DNA from 4 places in the Nonomuraea sp. NPDC050547 genome. Region 4 is predicted to be linked to each of the others. Evidence: riboswitches for the same ligand, from Rfam matches in the RefSeq annotation. Region 4 holds a riboswitch; each other region holds the start of a gene.
What was found. Region 4 has a riboswitch for cyclic di-AMP ahead of ACIBHY_RS27750 (C40 family peptidase). Riboswitches for the same ligand answer to the same signal wherever they lie in the genome.

Region 1 (3,683 bases), on a different contig from region 4:
GCAGGACGCAGGTGGCCAGGAGTTCGGCCTCGGTGAGCTCCTGGACCTGGGTCAGGGCGCTGAGCAGGTCCTCGCCGGGGCGTACGCGCCGCTCGGCCAGCAGTTCGCGGAAGTACGCGCGGAACTCCAGACCGGCCCGCTCGGTGGTGTCCGCCTGGCCGGAGGGCAGCATCGGGTCGAGGCTGCGGGCCAGCGTCTCGCTCCAGCCGCGGAAGCGCTCGTAGTCCTCGGGCGGCACGCCGAGCATCTCGGTGATCACCAGGACCGGCAGCGGATAGGCGAACTCGGCGACCAGGTCGGCCTCCTCGCCCATGGCGCCGAGCAGCTCCGCGGTGATCGCCTCGATTCTGGGGCGCAGCCGTTCGAGCATGCGGGGCGTGAACGCCCGGCTGACCAGAGCCCGCAGCCGCGTGTGGTCGGGCGGGTCGAGACGCAGGAAGGACACCTGCGGCCGGTCAGGGTCATCGGTGCCCGGCGGGACGTGTCCGTGGCCGAAGCGGGGGTCGCGCAGCATCGCCGAGACGTGCTCGTGTGATGTGGCTACCACCAAACCGCCGCGGGTATGAAATAAATCGCCACGCTCGCGAAGCTCCCGATACTTTCCGTACGGGTCACGCCGGAACCCGGGATCGAACGGATCGAATCCCAGCACGTCGGCGGGGGTCAGTGTCGGTGACCGAGGGGCGTTGTAAGGATCAGTGAGATCGCTCATCGTGCCCCGAAGTGTGACGACATATGGCGAGTAGTTCACATAGGTTTGATCATGTCAATACAGCTGGTCAAGCTGGGCAATTGTCGAGCTTGACGACCTTTCCTGAATGCGTTTACCGTCTGCGAGACGAGCGCGTTGCGCGGTCCGATACGTCTGCGAGTTCTGCTGTTGGGGGGAGGGCTCCCGATGGATGTGCTCACCGAGGGCGTTGAGCTGAGCCACGCCGATTTAGCCTTGCTCGCCGAGCTGGCCAAGGGAGTCACGGTCGATCGGGTAGGGCGCCGGCTGGAGATCAGCGGACGCACGGTACGCCGCCGTTTGCGAGGGATATGCGACAGGATCGGTGTGGCCACCGCCATCGAGGCGGTGGCCTGGGCGGCACGCCGCCAGCTGATCTAGCAGGGCTGAGACCCGACCCCGCCGGTTCGACCGGCGGGGTCGGTTTTGGCTGGCATGGGGTCCTGGTTCCGTCTCTTCGGCGGGGTCAGTTCGCGATGCGGACCGCGCCCGCCCACGGGCGACGGGAGATCGACGCCAGGCGCACGACGTCGCCGGTCTGCGGCGCGTGCACCATCATGCCGCCGCCGACGTAGATGCCGACGTGGTGCAGGTCGCTGTAGAAGAACACCAGGTCACCGGGGCGCAGCTCCTCGCGCGAGATGCGGGTGCCGGCCGTCCACTGGTCGCCGGTGTAATGCGGCAGCGAGATGCCGACCCGCTGGTAGGCCGCCATGACCAGGCCGGAGCAGTCGTAGGAGCTGGGACCCTCCGCGCCCCACACGTACGGCTTGAGCTGCTGGGTCAGCGCCCACCTGGCCGCCTCGGCCGCCTTGCCGGCGCCGGCGATCGGCAGGCTGACCCGCACCGCGCGGGTGCCCGGCCGCCCGGCCTCGCCGATGGCCCGCTGGAACAGGTCGCTCTCGACCTTCTTGACCAGCTTGCCGATCTTGTCGCGCCGCGCGTCCAGGTCCTCGACGATCTCGGTGACCTTGTCGATGCGGGTCTTCGCCTCGGACTGGGCCTTCTCGGCCAGTTCCCTGGCGCGGGTGACCTGGTTGACCTCCTCGCCCTGCTGCTGCTCCAGCGCGTAACTGGTCGCGGCGCGGTCGAGGAAGAGCTCGGGGTCGTCGGAGGCGGCGAAGGCGAGGGCGCGGCTGAAGCCGCCCATCATGTACTCGCTCTGCGCGAGCATGCCCGCCCGCTGGCGCTTGGTGGCGAGATCGGCCTCACTGGAGGCCAGCGTCTTCTTGGCGGCGTCGACGGCCTTCTGGGCGTCCCTGAGCTTCACGCGCTGGCCGTTGAACTGCTCGCTGAGCGTCTCGATCTCCGTGTGGAGCTTCTCGGCCTGCTCCGACAACTGCTTGAGCGACGGCTTCGGGTCGGCGGCTGCGGAACCGAGAGGCGTGACGGTGAACGTCACCGCGGCTACGGCTGCCGTCAGGACGACCAGCCGCTTCTTGATGCCTGGTTCGGGAGGGCGGGCATGCTTGCCCGCGGGCTTCCCTTCACGGTTACGCGTGCGCTTCACCAACCAGCTCCTCTCGTGGCCGCCTACCGGGTTAGCTGACGGGTTCGGGCCGGAGCAGCCCTACCGAGCCGTGGCTCGGATTCACCCCGGATGGCCTGCGGCCACTGGCGGGTCCCCGGCTCCCCAGGGGAGGGGATTAGGCGTGCCGCCGCGCGTAAGGACGCGGGTGACATCGACGCTGGACACTAGTGCACTCCAGGTTCGTGCTCAACCAGAACTGCCAAGTCTGTTGAGGTTTCACAACCGAAGTGTCACGGGGGGATCACGTGCTCCGCCGTACTGGAGCGACTTTATGTGCGCTTTGCGGGTGCATGGGACGTACGTGAGGTTCGGCGTCACCGGGGGAATCATTGCTCGTCACCGGCTATTCGCCTGGTGGTTGAGGGGGAGACGGCTGTTGTCGGGCATGCTCGTCCACTGGATGAGATGGTTGAGGAAGTAGGTGGGCAAATAGGGGGCAGCCGTAATTGCGTCTGTACTCTGAAGTGCCATGGAACAGGTCGCCGAACGGGCGGTACCCGACATCGAGGTCGTCGTGCGGCGAGCTCGCACGCCGGACGTCCGGACGATCAGGCGCCTGGTCGACACCTATGCCGGAGCCGGGCCGCGCCTGCTGGAAAAAGCCACGGTCACTCTTTACGAGGACGTCCAGGAGTTCTGGGTGGCTGAGCGTGGCGGGCAGGTCGTCGGATGCGGTGCCCTGCACGTGTTGTGGGAGGACCTCGCCGAGATTCGCACCGTGGCCGTCGACCCCGACGCCCGCGGTCTCGGGGTCGGGGGCCAAATCGTTACCGCTTTGATCGGAACGGCCCGCGAACTCGGGCTGGGGCGGGTGTTCTGCCTGACATTCGCGGTGGATTTCTTCGCCGCGCATGGGTTCCGCCCGATCCAGGGCACGCCGGTATCTCCCGAGGTCTATGCCGAGCTGCTCGCCTCCTATGACGAGGGCGTAGCCGAGTTCCTCGACTTGGAGCACGTCAAGCCCAACACCCTGGGCAACACCAGGATGCTGCTCCACCTGCCGTCGTTTGACTCGGACCTCGACCAAAGGGAAAGGTGATTGTAGATACCTATGTCGATACGTTGGGCAGCGAAGGCATGTGTCCTGACATGTGCCACATGCACACTCGAAGCGAGGTGACACGGTGAGCACCGGACAGCCGCCGTATCCACAGGACGACCCCGGCGACAACTCCGGGACTCCCGAATACGGACAGCACAACGCGGGCCACGCACAGGGCGAGCCCGACCCGGACGTGACCGTCGTGGGTTACCGCCAAGACGGCGACCCCTACGGCCAGCAGGGATACGGACAGCAGTCCGGCTCCCAGCCGGGTTACGGTCAGCAGCCCCAGTACGGCCAGCAGCAGGGATACGGTCAGCAGCAGCCTCAGTACGGCCAGCAGCCCGGCTCGCAGCCGGGTTACGGCCAGCAGCTTGGTT
Region 2 (3,683 bases), on a different contig from region 4:
GACGCGGTGCTGGTGGCCACCAAGGGCGGGCACACCCGGCCGCGCGGGCGCTGGGACGTGGACGGCCGGCCCGAGTACCTCAAGCGGGCCTGCGACCGCTCGCTCAAGGCGCTGGGCGTCGAGTCGATCGGGCTTTACCAGCATCACCGGCCCGACCCGGCGGTGCCGTACGAGGAGTCGATCGGCACGCTCGTGGACCTGCTCGACGCCGGGAAGATCCGGATGGCCGGGATCTCCAACGCGAACCCGGCCCAGATCAGGCAGGCCAACGAGATCCTCGGCGGGCGGCTGGTGAGCGTGCAGAACCAGTACTCGCCGAGCTTCCGCAGCAGCGAGCCGGAGGTGGACGTCTGTGAGGAGATCGGCGTGGCGTTCCTGCCGTGGGAGCCGCTGGGCGGCATGAACCACGTCGGCCGCCTCGGCCGCCGCCACGCCGCCTTCGGGGAGGTCGCGGCCGAGCGCGGGGTCTCCCCGCAGCGGGTCTGCCTGGCGTGGGAGCTGGCCAGGAGCCCGGTGGTGATCCCGATTCCCGGCTCAAGCCGCCCGGCGACGATCCTCGACTCGCTGGCCGCCGCCGACCTGGAGCTCACCGAGGAGGAGCTGGCCAGGCTGGGCTGACGCGGTGCCCGGTTTCGCGTCAGGTCGGCCGTCGTGCGAAGCTGTTGTGGTCCCCAACACCAGGAGGTCCTCATGGCGGAAACACCGGAGCCGGAAGTCAGCGAAACTCCCGAGGACGAGATGAAGCGCAAGTTCCGGGAGGCCCTGGAGCGTAAGCGCAATCAGCACTCCGACTCGGGTGCGGGTGGCAGGGGCACGGATCAGTCAAAGATCCACGGCGCACACGGCCCTGCTGCCAGCAAGCGTTCGTTCCGGCGCAAGAGCGGCGGCTGAGTCGGCGTTCTGAGGGGGTACGGCTTGGCCGTACCCCCCTTTTTCTTGACCTTCTTAGGTAGATCTTCGCCCGTTTCATGGCGATTGTTTTGCTTTTGCCGTCTTTGGCACTTACAGTCCTAAGCGTTACCAGCTGGCGACCCGACCCTTCACCAGGAAGAGGCGGCCGGCTGGCGCCGAATCCCGTACCCGCGGGAACCGGGGAACCAATGTTCCTTGGGGTGAATCCGACGTACGCGTCGGTAGGGCATCTCCACGCCCGAACCCGTCAGCTAACCCGGTAGGCGCGATGGAGAGGACTGATCTTTTCATGCACCACCGCGATGAACCCCCATTCCGCGTAGTTTCACCCGCCGCCTACTGAGCGGCCCCTTCCCCAGGCTTTCCCCCCGCGCTTTCGCGTAGCGTCCGTTCGGCTTTGTGCCCGGCTACGCCGCTTTGACGAGCGCATTTCCCCTGTCCCCGCACAAAGGACTTCTCTTCTTCATGTCTTCCCGCTTTGGCATGCGTTCTTTCACCATGCTCGCCTCCGTCGCCGTCATCGGCGCGGTCACCCTCAGCACCGGCGCAACCGCACACGCGGATGACTTCTCCGAGAAGAAGCCCCTTCTCAAGGGCTCCACCACCGCCTCCTACTACTGGGACGACGCCTCCGGCCGCAACGGCGACACCGGTCTTCCCGCCTCCGGCAAGCCCATGCAGAAGGGCCTGGCCGCCAGCCCGAGCTGGCCCCTCCTGACCGAGGGCTACGTCATCTACAAGGGCAAGAAGGAGCCGTTCTTCGTCGGCGACCGCGGCCCCGGGGTCCCGTCGAACAGGGGCATCATGCTCGACCTCGACGCCAAGACCTTCGCCTCGCTGACCGGCGGCAAGTTCAACTCCAGCTCGCTGAGCGTCGACGGCGTCGGCGGCCAGGGACACATCAAGATCGAATACGTCATCACCAAGTGGGGCCCCGGCGTGGGCAAGAAGAACCACCCCGTCGCCTTCTCCACCGGCGCCTGGTCCCGCAAGGACGCCCGGCCGGCCACGCCCCCGGTCGTGACCGCGGAGGAGAAGACCGAGAAGAAGGACGAGGAGAGGCCCGAGACCCCGGCCGCTCCCGCCCAGGTCGCCGAGAAGGCTCCCGCGCAGGCCCCTGAGAAGGCCCCTGTGAAGGCTTCAGCGCAGGACAAGGCGCCGCAGGCCGAGCTGGCCGCGGCGGTCACCACCCGCGAGACCGAGTCGAACGGCGTGGGCGGGCTCGCCCTCATCAGCGCTCTGGCCCTCCTGAGCGGCGGCATGTTCCTGGCCCGCGGCCGCATCCGCAAGGCGTTCGACCGCTGACCTCTTTACTCACGAGGAACAGAATGTGATTCTGTTCCTCATGGGTCAGCGCGCCGCCGTCAATGGCATCGAGATCGTCTACGACAGCTTCGGCTCGCCACAAGCACGGCCGCTGCTGCTCATCATGGGGCTCGGCGCCCAGCTCATCCACTGGGACGAGGAGTTCTGCGAGCTCCTCGCCGAGCAGGGCCACCACGTCGTCCGGTTCGACAACCGCGACGCCGGTGAATCCACGCATCTTCACGAGGCGGGCGTTCCGGAATTCGGATCGCCCGCTTCGCCGTACCTGCTGGCGGACATGGCGCGGGACGCGGCCGGGCTGATCGACGCGCTCGGCTGGCCCGCCGCGCACGTCGTCGGCGCGTCCATGGGCGGCATGGTCGCGCAGCAACTCGCACTCGACCATCCCGGGCGGGTGCGCACGCTGACCTCGATCATGTCCACGCCCGGACCGCAGGTCGCGCCGCCCACGCCGGAAGCCGGCGCGGCCCTGATGTCGCCCCCGCCGCCCGACCGCGCGGCCGCGATCGCGCTGGCCCAGCGGACCTGGGCGGTGATCGGCTCGCCCGGATACGACCTGGACACCGAGCGGATCGCCCTGCTGGCGGGGCTCGCCTATGACCGGGCGCACGACCCGGCGGGGACGGCCCGTCAATTGGCCGCCATTCTGGCCTCCGGTGACCGGACCGAAAGGCTGGCCCGGCTGGCCGTACCCACGCTTGTCCTGCACGGAGAGGACGACGCGCTCATTCCGGTCGCCGGCGGCCACGCAACCGCTGCGGCAATTCCGCGCTCAAGACTGGTCACGTTCCCCGGAATGGGGCACGATCTGCCCAAGCCACTCTGGTCGCGGTTCGTGGAAGAGATCACGAAACACACGGCCGGGTGACCCGCGTCGCGCGGCCGTTCCCCCACGGCGGCCGCGCGACGCCCTCAGACCTCCAGCTTCTCCTCCACGTTGCGCAGGTGGTGGCGGGCCATCGCCAGGTTGGCCCGGCCGCGGTCGAGCGCCAGGTAGAGGAACAGGCCCTTGCCGCCGCGCCCGGCCATCGGCCGGATGATGTGGTACTGGGTGCCGAGCGTGATGAGGATGTCCTCGATGGCGTCCTTGAGGCCGAGCGAGTCCATCGTGCGCATCTTCGCCTTGACCACCTCGGTGTTGCCCGCCGCCGCGACCTGCAGGTCGAGGTCCTTGGAGCCGCCGAGGGTGCCCAGCGCCATGCCGCTGCCGTGATCGACCACCGCCGCGCCGACGGCGCCGTCGATGGCCATCATCTCCTTGAGGGAGACGTCCATGCCGGCCATGCGTACCTCCTTGTGTGTGTTCACCGCTGTCGCGATGCGATGGCGGCCAGCGCGGCCGCCGTCTTGCGCCCCTCCAGCCGCAGCAGGCCGAGATTGGCGCCCGGCTCGGCCACGACGGTGAGAACGATGGTGGGTCCCGCGGCGTAAAGGGCGGCGAACCC
Region 3 (3,683 bases), on a different contig from region 4:
TTGGTGGCGGCGTAGCCGGGGTGGGCGGCGACGCTGGTCAGCGCGCCGGCGGCGCGGCGCTGCAGCTCATAGGCGAACAGCAGGTTGGCCAGCTTGGACTGCCCGTAGGCGGCCCACTTGCGGTAGGACCGTTCGCCCTGGAGGTCGTCGAAGTCGATGCGGCCCGTCTTGTGCATGCCGCTGCTGACGGTCACCACGCGGGGGTCGGGACGCTCCAGCAGCCGTGGCAGCAGCAGGCCGGTGAGCGCGAAGTGCCCGAGGTGGTTGGTCCCGAACTGCATCTCGAACCCGTCCACGGTCTGCCGGTACGGCAGCGCCATCACGCCCGCGTTGTTGACCAGCACGTCGAGCCCGCCGGTGTACGCGGCGGCGAACGCTCGGACCGAGGCCAGATCGGCCAGGTCAAGTTGCCTGACCTCGATGGAGGCGTCGGGAGCCGCCTTCTTCATCAGCTGGGCGGCGGCCTCGCCCTTGGCGACGTCCCGGCAGGCCAGGACGGTGGTGGCCCCGCGCCTGGCCAGCTCACCCGCGGCGATCATCCCGACGCCGCTGTTGGCTCCCGTCACCACGGCCGCCAGGCCTGACAGGTCGCCGATGTCCGCTGCGGTCCATCCCATGACCCCTCCAAACGTGATCACCGTCACCCTAACCCGCCCACTCCCTCCCCGGTCATGAGACAACGCCGGGGTGGGACTTGAGGTCCCGGGGGAGCGTGGGCTGGGAGCCGGGTTGTATGGCCGGAGGTTCGCGGGATGGCGTGGCCGTGGGAGGGGCTGGCGGATCGGGGCGCGCACGGATGGAGTCGGCGCAGGTGAGGGGTGCGTGGGAGTGGGACGGGCCCACGGGGTGTGAGGGCGGGATGGGTGTGCGCGGGGCGGGGCGAGGGGGTGCGCGGGGCGGGGCGTGTCAGGGCGGGGTGGGTGTGCGCGGGGCGGGGCGGGGGTGGCGGCGGGTGAAGGGGTGCACGGGAGCAGCGGGGGAGTGTGGTGGTGGGGTCGGGAGGGTGCCGGACATGGGAACGGCGCGCCCGGGGGGAGGGGGCGCGCCGTTCCTGGGAGGGAGAGTGGGGGGAAGGGGAAGTTAAGCCGAGTAGTCGGGGTAGCCGTAGCCGACGACCTGGGAGGCGGGGCGGATGCGCTCCTCGACCTTGCCGTTGCCGGTGTTGCCCTCGACGGTGGTGATGGTGCCGTTGCCGTTGTCCTTGATGACGAACCCGACGTGGTTGATGGAGTCGAGGCTCTTGCTGCCGCTCCACGAGAAGAAGACGACGGCTCCGGGCTTCGCGCCGGTGCCCCATCGGTTGTTGTTCTTGAACCACTTGGCGTGGGTGACGGTGTAGGCGTCCCAGCCGACGGTGGTGCGGGCGCCGGTCTCTTCGCCGACCCAGCTGACGAACATGGCGCACCATGCGGCGTTCAGGTAGGCCTGGCGGTTGCCGCCGTCGCGCTTGACGGTCTCGGCGGCGCGGGGGGAGGACATGTACCACTTCTGGAACTTGGTGCCGCCGCCCCTGGAGTCCTCGCGGGTGCCGATCTGCTTCTTGGCCAGCGCGAGGACCTGGGCCGCCGTGGGCTTGGGCCGGTCGCTGCCGGCCTTCTTGCCGGGCTCGGCCTGGACGACGGTTTCCGGGACGCCCTTGGCGGCGGCGGACGCGGCGTGCGTCTCGGCCTGGGCGGGGTGTGTCGCGAACGCCGCGGTGGCGGCGATGGTCACGCCGAGAGCGGCGCGGGTGAGGTCGATCTTGGGGGCACGGGTAAGACGATGCTTCGCCATCGGGTGGGGTGACTCCTTGCTTCCATGCCGCTTACCGGGTTAGCTGACGGGTTCGGGCATGGAAGCTGCCCTACGGCGCGTGGCGCCGATTCACCCCAAAGGACCTGGGTCCCCGGTTCCGCGAGGGTGCGGATTCAGCGGTCACAGGCAAAGCCTGTGATGTGTGTGCGATGGTCTGGCAACGAACGGGTAGCCCGGACGTATGCCTTGGATGACCTGAAGGTAATACATGGGGCAAGGGGATTACAAACTCATAAATGACCATCCAAGGCTTGGTGCGGCCAAAAGGCCGCACCAGCCGGTCATCCCATCCAGTTAAAATTTGCCGGATCAGGTCCCAGACGGGTGCCGTTGTTGAGGGCTCCTATGGCAGCCATGTCCTCCGGGTCGAGCGTGAAGCCGAAGACCTGGATGTTCTCCCTGATCCGCGCCGGCGTGACCGACTTGGGGATCACCACGTTGCCGAGCTGGACGTGCCAGCGGAGCACGATCTGCGCGGGTGATTTGCCGTGTTTTCCGGCCAATGTGGCGAGGGCGGGGTCGTTCAGCAGGCCCTTGCCCTGGCCCAGCGGGCTCCACGCCTCGGTGAGGATTCCGTTGGCCTCGTGGAAGGCGCGCAGTTCGATCTGGGGGAAGTTCGGGTGCAGTTCGATCTGGTTGATCGAGGGGGTGATCTCGGCCTCGTCGATGAGCCTGGTGAGGTGCTCCACGCCGAAGTTCGATACGCCGATCGCGCGCGCCCGGCCGTTTCGGTAGATCTTTTCCAGGGACTTCCATGCCTGGAGGTATTTGTCCTGATCTGGAACCGGCCAGTGGATGAGATAGAGGTCGACGTAGTCGAGGCCCAGACGGGCCAGGCTCTCCTCGAAGGCCTCCTCGGCGCGGCCGTGGTCGGCGTTCCAGAGCTTGGTCGTGATGAACACCTTCTCCCGTGGCAGCCCCGACTCCCGGAAGGCGCGGCCCACCCCTTCCTCGTTGTAGTAGAGCCTGGCGGTGTCGATATGGCGGTATCCCGCCTGAAACGCGGTGGTGACCGCGCGTTCGGCCTCGTCGTCGGGCACCTGCCAGACGCCGAAGCCGAGCTGCGGGATCTGCACACCGTCGGTGTTGAGCAGCAGCGAGTTCATGCGACCCATTGTTCATATGGCGTTCCCTGCGGCTTAAGGCGACCGGGCTAGCTTGAACCCGTCGTGAAGAAGCAATGGGCTTGGGTGGAATCGCCGCTCCAGATGCTCTGCGCCGTCGAGGCCCACCACGCCGGGCTGCTCGGTGAGCGCACGGTCATCGTGCCGAGGGCGCGTCAGCGCGCACTCGTGGCCACGCGCCGCGAGCTGGCCGGGCTCGACCTGCCCGACGGGCTCGAGCTGGCCAGGCCGAGCGAGGAGATGCCGCGACCGGTCCAGGTGGTCGGTGACGCCTTCTCCGGGCGGGTGCAACTGCGCTGGCTGACCTCGCGGCCGGGCCGCATCGTCATCGTGGACGACGGGCTGGCCACGCTCCGGCTGCTTGAGCTGCTGGCCGCGGGGCCGTATCGGGCGCTGCTGAGGGCCAGGCACAAGGCGGGACTGCCGCGCAGGGTCCTCGGGACGGCGGCGGCGCTCAGGCTGGCCGCCTCCAGCACCGCGGTGTTCACCGCGCTGCCCGTCAAGGACGACCTCGCCGGCGCCGTGCGCGAGCGCGGCATCGACCTCATCTGCCACGACTTCGGCTGGCTGCGCGCGCAGCCCCTGCGCTCGCCCGGCCCGGCCGAGCGCACGGTCGTGCTCGGCACCTCGCTGGTCCGCAACGGGCTCGTGCACCGCGAGCGCTACCTGCGCTGGCTGACGGAGCTGGCCGCCAGCGAGCCGCTCGCCTACTTTCCCCACCGCCGCGAGGACCCCGTCGATGTGGCCGTGATCAGCGAACGGCCC
Region 4 (3,683 bases):
TAGTGGAAGACGGAGGTCGCGGGGTCGAGCGTGAGCGGTCCATACGGCGTGAGGCGGGCGTCGTGCCAGCCGGTGCCCTCCGTGTAGTCGATCGAGACCATGTGATCGGTGAAGGCTTTCCCGAACCCGGGGCTCGCCAGTACCGCCTCGCGCTCTGCCGCGGTGCGAGCGTGGTCGGATAGCTGCACGTCGAAGCTGAGCTTCTGAGAGGTGGTCATGACGGAGATCCTTCTCTTTCTCTGAGGACTACCCTGCATCCATTCTGCGCCGGATCGGGTAGAGGGAACTTACTGCATCTAAAAGGACGACCGTTAGGGCGCAACGAAAACGCCCGGAGGCTCTCGCGAGCCACCGGGCGTGGGTGGTCAGGCGGCCGCGAGTGCGCTGGGGCGCCTGGGCCGCTTGTCAGGTCGGTACCGGGTGTTCACGAGCTGCGGGTTCGCGCGTTGCCTGCCGTACCTCCGCAGACTTCTTGTCAGACCCCGAGGGTGGGGGATCTCACGTTCTGCGGTACGGCGGGCCGCTCGTGGGCCGGTGGCCTGAGGCGTCAGGCGCCGCCGGATACTCGGGCGGCGAGGTCGTCGCCGATTTCCCGGGTGGTGCGGGCGGCGGCGTGCGAGAGGCGCTCAACGATGTCGTCGGCGACGGCCTGCTCGACGCGGGCGGCCTCGGCGGTCAGACCGAGGTGGTCCAGGAGCATGGCGACCGAGAGGATGGTGGCGGTCGGGTCGGCCTTGCTCTGCCCGGCGATGTCGGGGGCGCTGCCGTGCACCGGCTCGAACATGCTCGGCGCGGCGCCTTCGGGGTTGATGTTGCCGCTGGCCGCGAGGCCGATGCCACCGGCCACCGCGGCGCCGAGGTCGGTGATGATGTCGCCGAACAGGTTGTCGGTGACGATCACGTCGAAGCGCTCGGGCTGGTTGACGAAGAACATCGTGGCCGCGTCGATGTGCACGTAGTCGGTGGCGACCTCGGGGTACTCCTCGGCCACGCGGTCGAAGGTGCGCTGCCACAGGTCACCGGCGAAGGTGAGCACGTTGGTCTTGTGGACCAGCGTGAGTTTCTTGCGCGGGCGGCTCTGCGCCTTGGCGAAGGCGTAGCGGACGACGCGTTCGACGCCGTAGGCGGTGTTGATGGACTCCTGCGTCGCCACCTCGTACGGCGTGCCCTTGCGCATGGCCCCGCCGGTGCCGGCGTAGAGCGACTCGGTGCCTTCGCGGACGACGACGATGTCGATGTTCTCGGCCGGTGTGTCGGCCAGCGGCGTCGCGACGCCGGGCAGCAGCTTGACCGGGCGCAGGTTGACGTAGTGGTCGAAGTCGAAGCGGATGCGCAGGAGCAGGTCGCGCTCCAGCAGGCCGGGCGGCACCTTGCGGGGATCGCCGACGGCGCCGAGCAGGATCGCGTCGTAGCCGCGCAGCTCCTGCAGCACGGAGTCGGGTAGGACCTCGCCGGTCCTGGCGTAGCGGTCCGCGCCGAGGTCGTACTCGGTGATGTCGAACTTGGGACCGACCGCCTCGAGAACCTTGAGGCCCTCGGTCACGACCTCGGTACCGATGCCGTCTCCGGGGATGACGGCCAGGCGAATGCTACGCGACTCCATGGGCGGTACCTTACCGGGTCGTCTCGCCTGACGAGCAACCCATCTCATTTCCCGGACACTCCATTTTGCCCGATTTGCACGCTTTTGACTGTTTCGTTAGAGTCCCACCAGCCTAATCCGCACACCGCAGTGCGGAGCCGGGGACCCACCTCCCCCATTGGGGCGAATCGGCGCTTACCACGCCGTAGGGCGACTTCCAGGCCCGAGCCCGACAGCTAACCCGGTAGGCCTTGTGGAAGGACATTCCCCTGTCTCGCATCATCGCGACCGCTGTGCTCATCACCGTCTCCGGTGTCACCGCAGCCACCCTCGCATCCCCCGCCATCGCATCCCCCGCCTCCCCCGCCTCCCCCGTCACCACCGTCGACCCCTACGACGTCACGCTGACCAGCCAGGGCCTCAAGGAAATCCAGGAGCGGCGGACGCCCAAGCCCAGCTGGCAGAAGGCCCTGGCCTACGCCATGGACAAGCGCGGCACCCCGTACGTCTGGGGCGGCACCACCAAACGCGGCTACGACTGCTCCGGCCTCATGCTCCGCGCCTACGAAAGCGCGGGCATCGAACTACCCCGCACCGCCGCCCAGCAGTACTCGGCGTTCTCCAGAAAGATCAGTTGGAAGAACCTGAAGCCCGGCGACCTGGTCTTCTTCTCGGGACTGGGGCACGTGGGCATGATCTCCCGGCCTGGGCACATGGTGCATTCGCCGCGTACCGGTGATGTGGTCAAGGAGGAAAAGCTGAGCGCCTGGCGCCGCCGCGCCTTCGTGGGCGCCGTGCGTCCGGATCCGGCGGGCGTCAAACTCACCAACCAGCTCGAAAAGATCCGCCAAGCCCCCGCGCCCGTCATGCCCACCGCCACGCTGTGACGCGCCCGTTCTCCTGATCTTCTCCTGATCACCTGATAGCGCTGATCCCGCCGGCCCGTCGCGGCGAGCTGTCGCGGTTTCTCCCGTGCGTGGCTTCACTCACGCGCGGGAGAAACCACGGCCTCTGTCGCGCGGGCAATGTCGCGACTTTCTCATGCCGCGCGCGGGCTCTCGCGCGGGCAATGTCGCGACTTTCTCACGCCGCGCGCGGGCCCTCGCGCGGGCCCTTTCGCGGTTTCTCCCGCGAGCGGCCCTGTCGCACGCGAGCTTCTGTCGCGTGGGGTTCTGTCACTGCAGGTTCTTCTCCTACGGCAAGCCACCCACCCCCACCCGCCGCACGTGGACCTCTCTGTCCAGGGAGACGGTCGTCCAGCGGGGGTGGCTGACCGCCGTAACGAGCGCACGTACAGGCGGCATCCCCCATACCCTCGCTGATCTCAGCCCATACGGGTGGAGAAGATCAGGTCCCAGGCGCGGCCCCTCGCATGGGCGACGGCGCCCAGCAACACCCCGCTGTCACCCAGAGCGCTGGCCACGATCGTGGGCCGGAGGGGCCCCAGTTCGCCGATTCGGCGTTGGATGGCGTCGCCCAGCAGGTCGAGGTTGTGTCCTACGCCGCCGGAGAGCACGATCACCTCCGGGTCCAGGACGGCGGCCACCGCCACGAGCAGCCCGCCGATCCGCCGGCCCTCCGCTGCCACGACCGACAGCGCCGCCGGATCGCCCCGTTCCGCGGCGGCGAAGATCTCCTTGGCCGTTCCCAGGGACAGCCCGGCGGCCCGCGCCGCCCGCACCACTCCCGGAGCCGCGGCCACGGTCTCGGTTGCCCCGTGCTCCCGCACGCTCGCATCCCCCTGATCCGCGCCGACCGCCTGCACGACACCGGGGAACGCTTCTCTGGCGCCCTGGACCGACGCCCCGGCAACAGATCCGGCACTCGATACCCCGGACAGCAGATCCGGGGCGGGCGTGCGCTGGGCGTCGGGCGTGCGCTGGGTGTCGGGGTTGGGTCCGCCGTCATGGCCAAGCCGCGCCTCCGAACCCGGCCGCGCCTCGGAGCCGGCCCAGGCGTCGGAGCCAGGCCGGGTGCCGGGGCCAGGCCGGGTGCCGGGGCCAGACTGCATGCCGGAGCCGGGTCGGGCCTCGGAGTTCTGCCGGGTGTCGGTGTCGGCGCTGGGTCGGGTGTCGGGGCTGGGTCGGGTGTCGGGGCTGGG

Region 1: linked by a shared signal. The riboswitch ahead of ACIBHY_RS33740 (NlpC/P60 family protein) and the one ahead of ACIBHY_RS27750 (C40 family peptidase) in region 4 are both predicted to bind cyclic di-AMP.
Region 2: linked by a shared signal. The riboswitch ahead of ACIBHY_RS30100 (hypothetical protein) and the one ahead of ACIBHY_RS27750 (C40 family peptidase) in region 4 are both predicted to bind cyclic di-AMP.
Region 3: linked by a shared signal. The riboswitch ahead of ACIBHY_RS05600 (CHAP domain-containing protein) and the one ahead of ACIBHY_RS27750 (C40 family peptidase) in region 4 are both predicted to bind cyclic di-AMP.

What each region holds. Positions count from the first base shown of each region.
Region 1 covers NZ_JBITGW010000015.1:98,618-102,300, forward strand. Annotated here, with positions in the region: gene ACIBHY_RS33730 (cytochrome P450) at 1-547, opposite strand, end outside; gene ACIBHY_RS33735 (LuxR C-terminal-related transcriptional regulator) at 899-1,111, shown strand; gene ACIBHY_RS33740 (NlpC/P60 family protein) at 1,197-2,240, opposite strand; cyclic di-AMP (ydaO/yuaA leader) riboswitch at 2,246-2,393, opposite strand; gene ACIBHY_RS33745 (amino-acid N-acetyltransferase) at 2,731-3,300, shown strand; gene ACIBHY_RS33750 (RDD family protein) at 3,386-3,683, shown strand, end outside.
Region 2 covers NZ_JBITGW010000013.1:10,140-13,822, forward strand. Annotated here, with positions in the region: gene ACIBHY_RS30090 (aldo/keto reductase) at 1-618, shown strand, start outside; gene ACIBHY_RS30095 (DUF5302 domain-containing protein) at 691-891, shown strand; cyclic di-AMP (ydaO/yuaA leader) riboswitch at 1,056-1,193, shown strand; gene ACIBHY_RS30100 (hypothetical protein) at 1,396-2,217, shown strand; gene ACIBHY_RS30105 (alpha/beta fold hydrolase) at 2,243-3,106, shown strand; gene ACIBHY_RS30110 (hypothetical protein) at 3,151-3,522, opposite strand; gene ACIBHY_RS30115 (roadblock/LC7 domain-containing protein) at 3,543-3,683, opposite strand, start outside.
Region 3 covers NZ_JBITGW010000002.1:245,324-249,006, forward strand. Annotated here, with positions in the region: gene ACIBHY_RS05595 (oxidoreductase) at 1-617, opposite strand, end outside; gene ACIBHY_RS05600 (CHAP domain-containing protein) at 1,081-1,773, opposite strand; cyclic di-AMP (ydaO/yuaA leader) riboswitch at 1,787-1,923, opposite strand; gene ACIBHY_RS05605 (aldo/keto reductase) at 2,076-2,900, opposite strand; gene ACIBHY_RS05610 (hypothetical protein) at 2,985-3,683, shown strand, end outside.
Region 4 covers NZ_JBITGW010000011.1:239,712-243,394, forward strand. Annotated here, with positions in the region: gene ACIBHY_RS27740 (branched-chain amino acid aminotransferase) at 1-218, opposite strand, end outside; gene ACIBHY_RS27745 (3-isopropylmalate dehydrogenase) at 548-1,603, opposite strand; cyclic di-AMP (ydaO/yuaA leader) riboswitch at 1,703-1,848, shown strand; gene ACIBHY_RS27750 (C40 family peptidase) at 1,876-2,469, shown strand; gene ACIBHY_RS27755 (ROK family protein) at 2,907-3,683, opposite strand, start outside.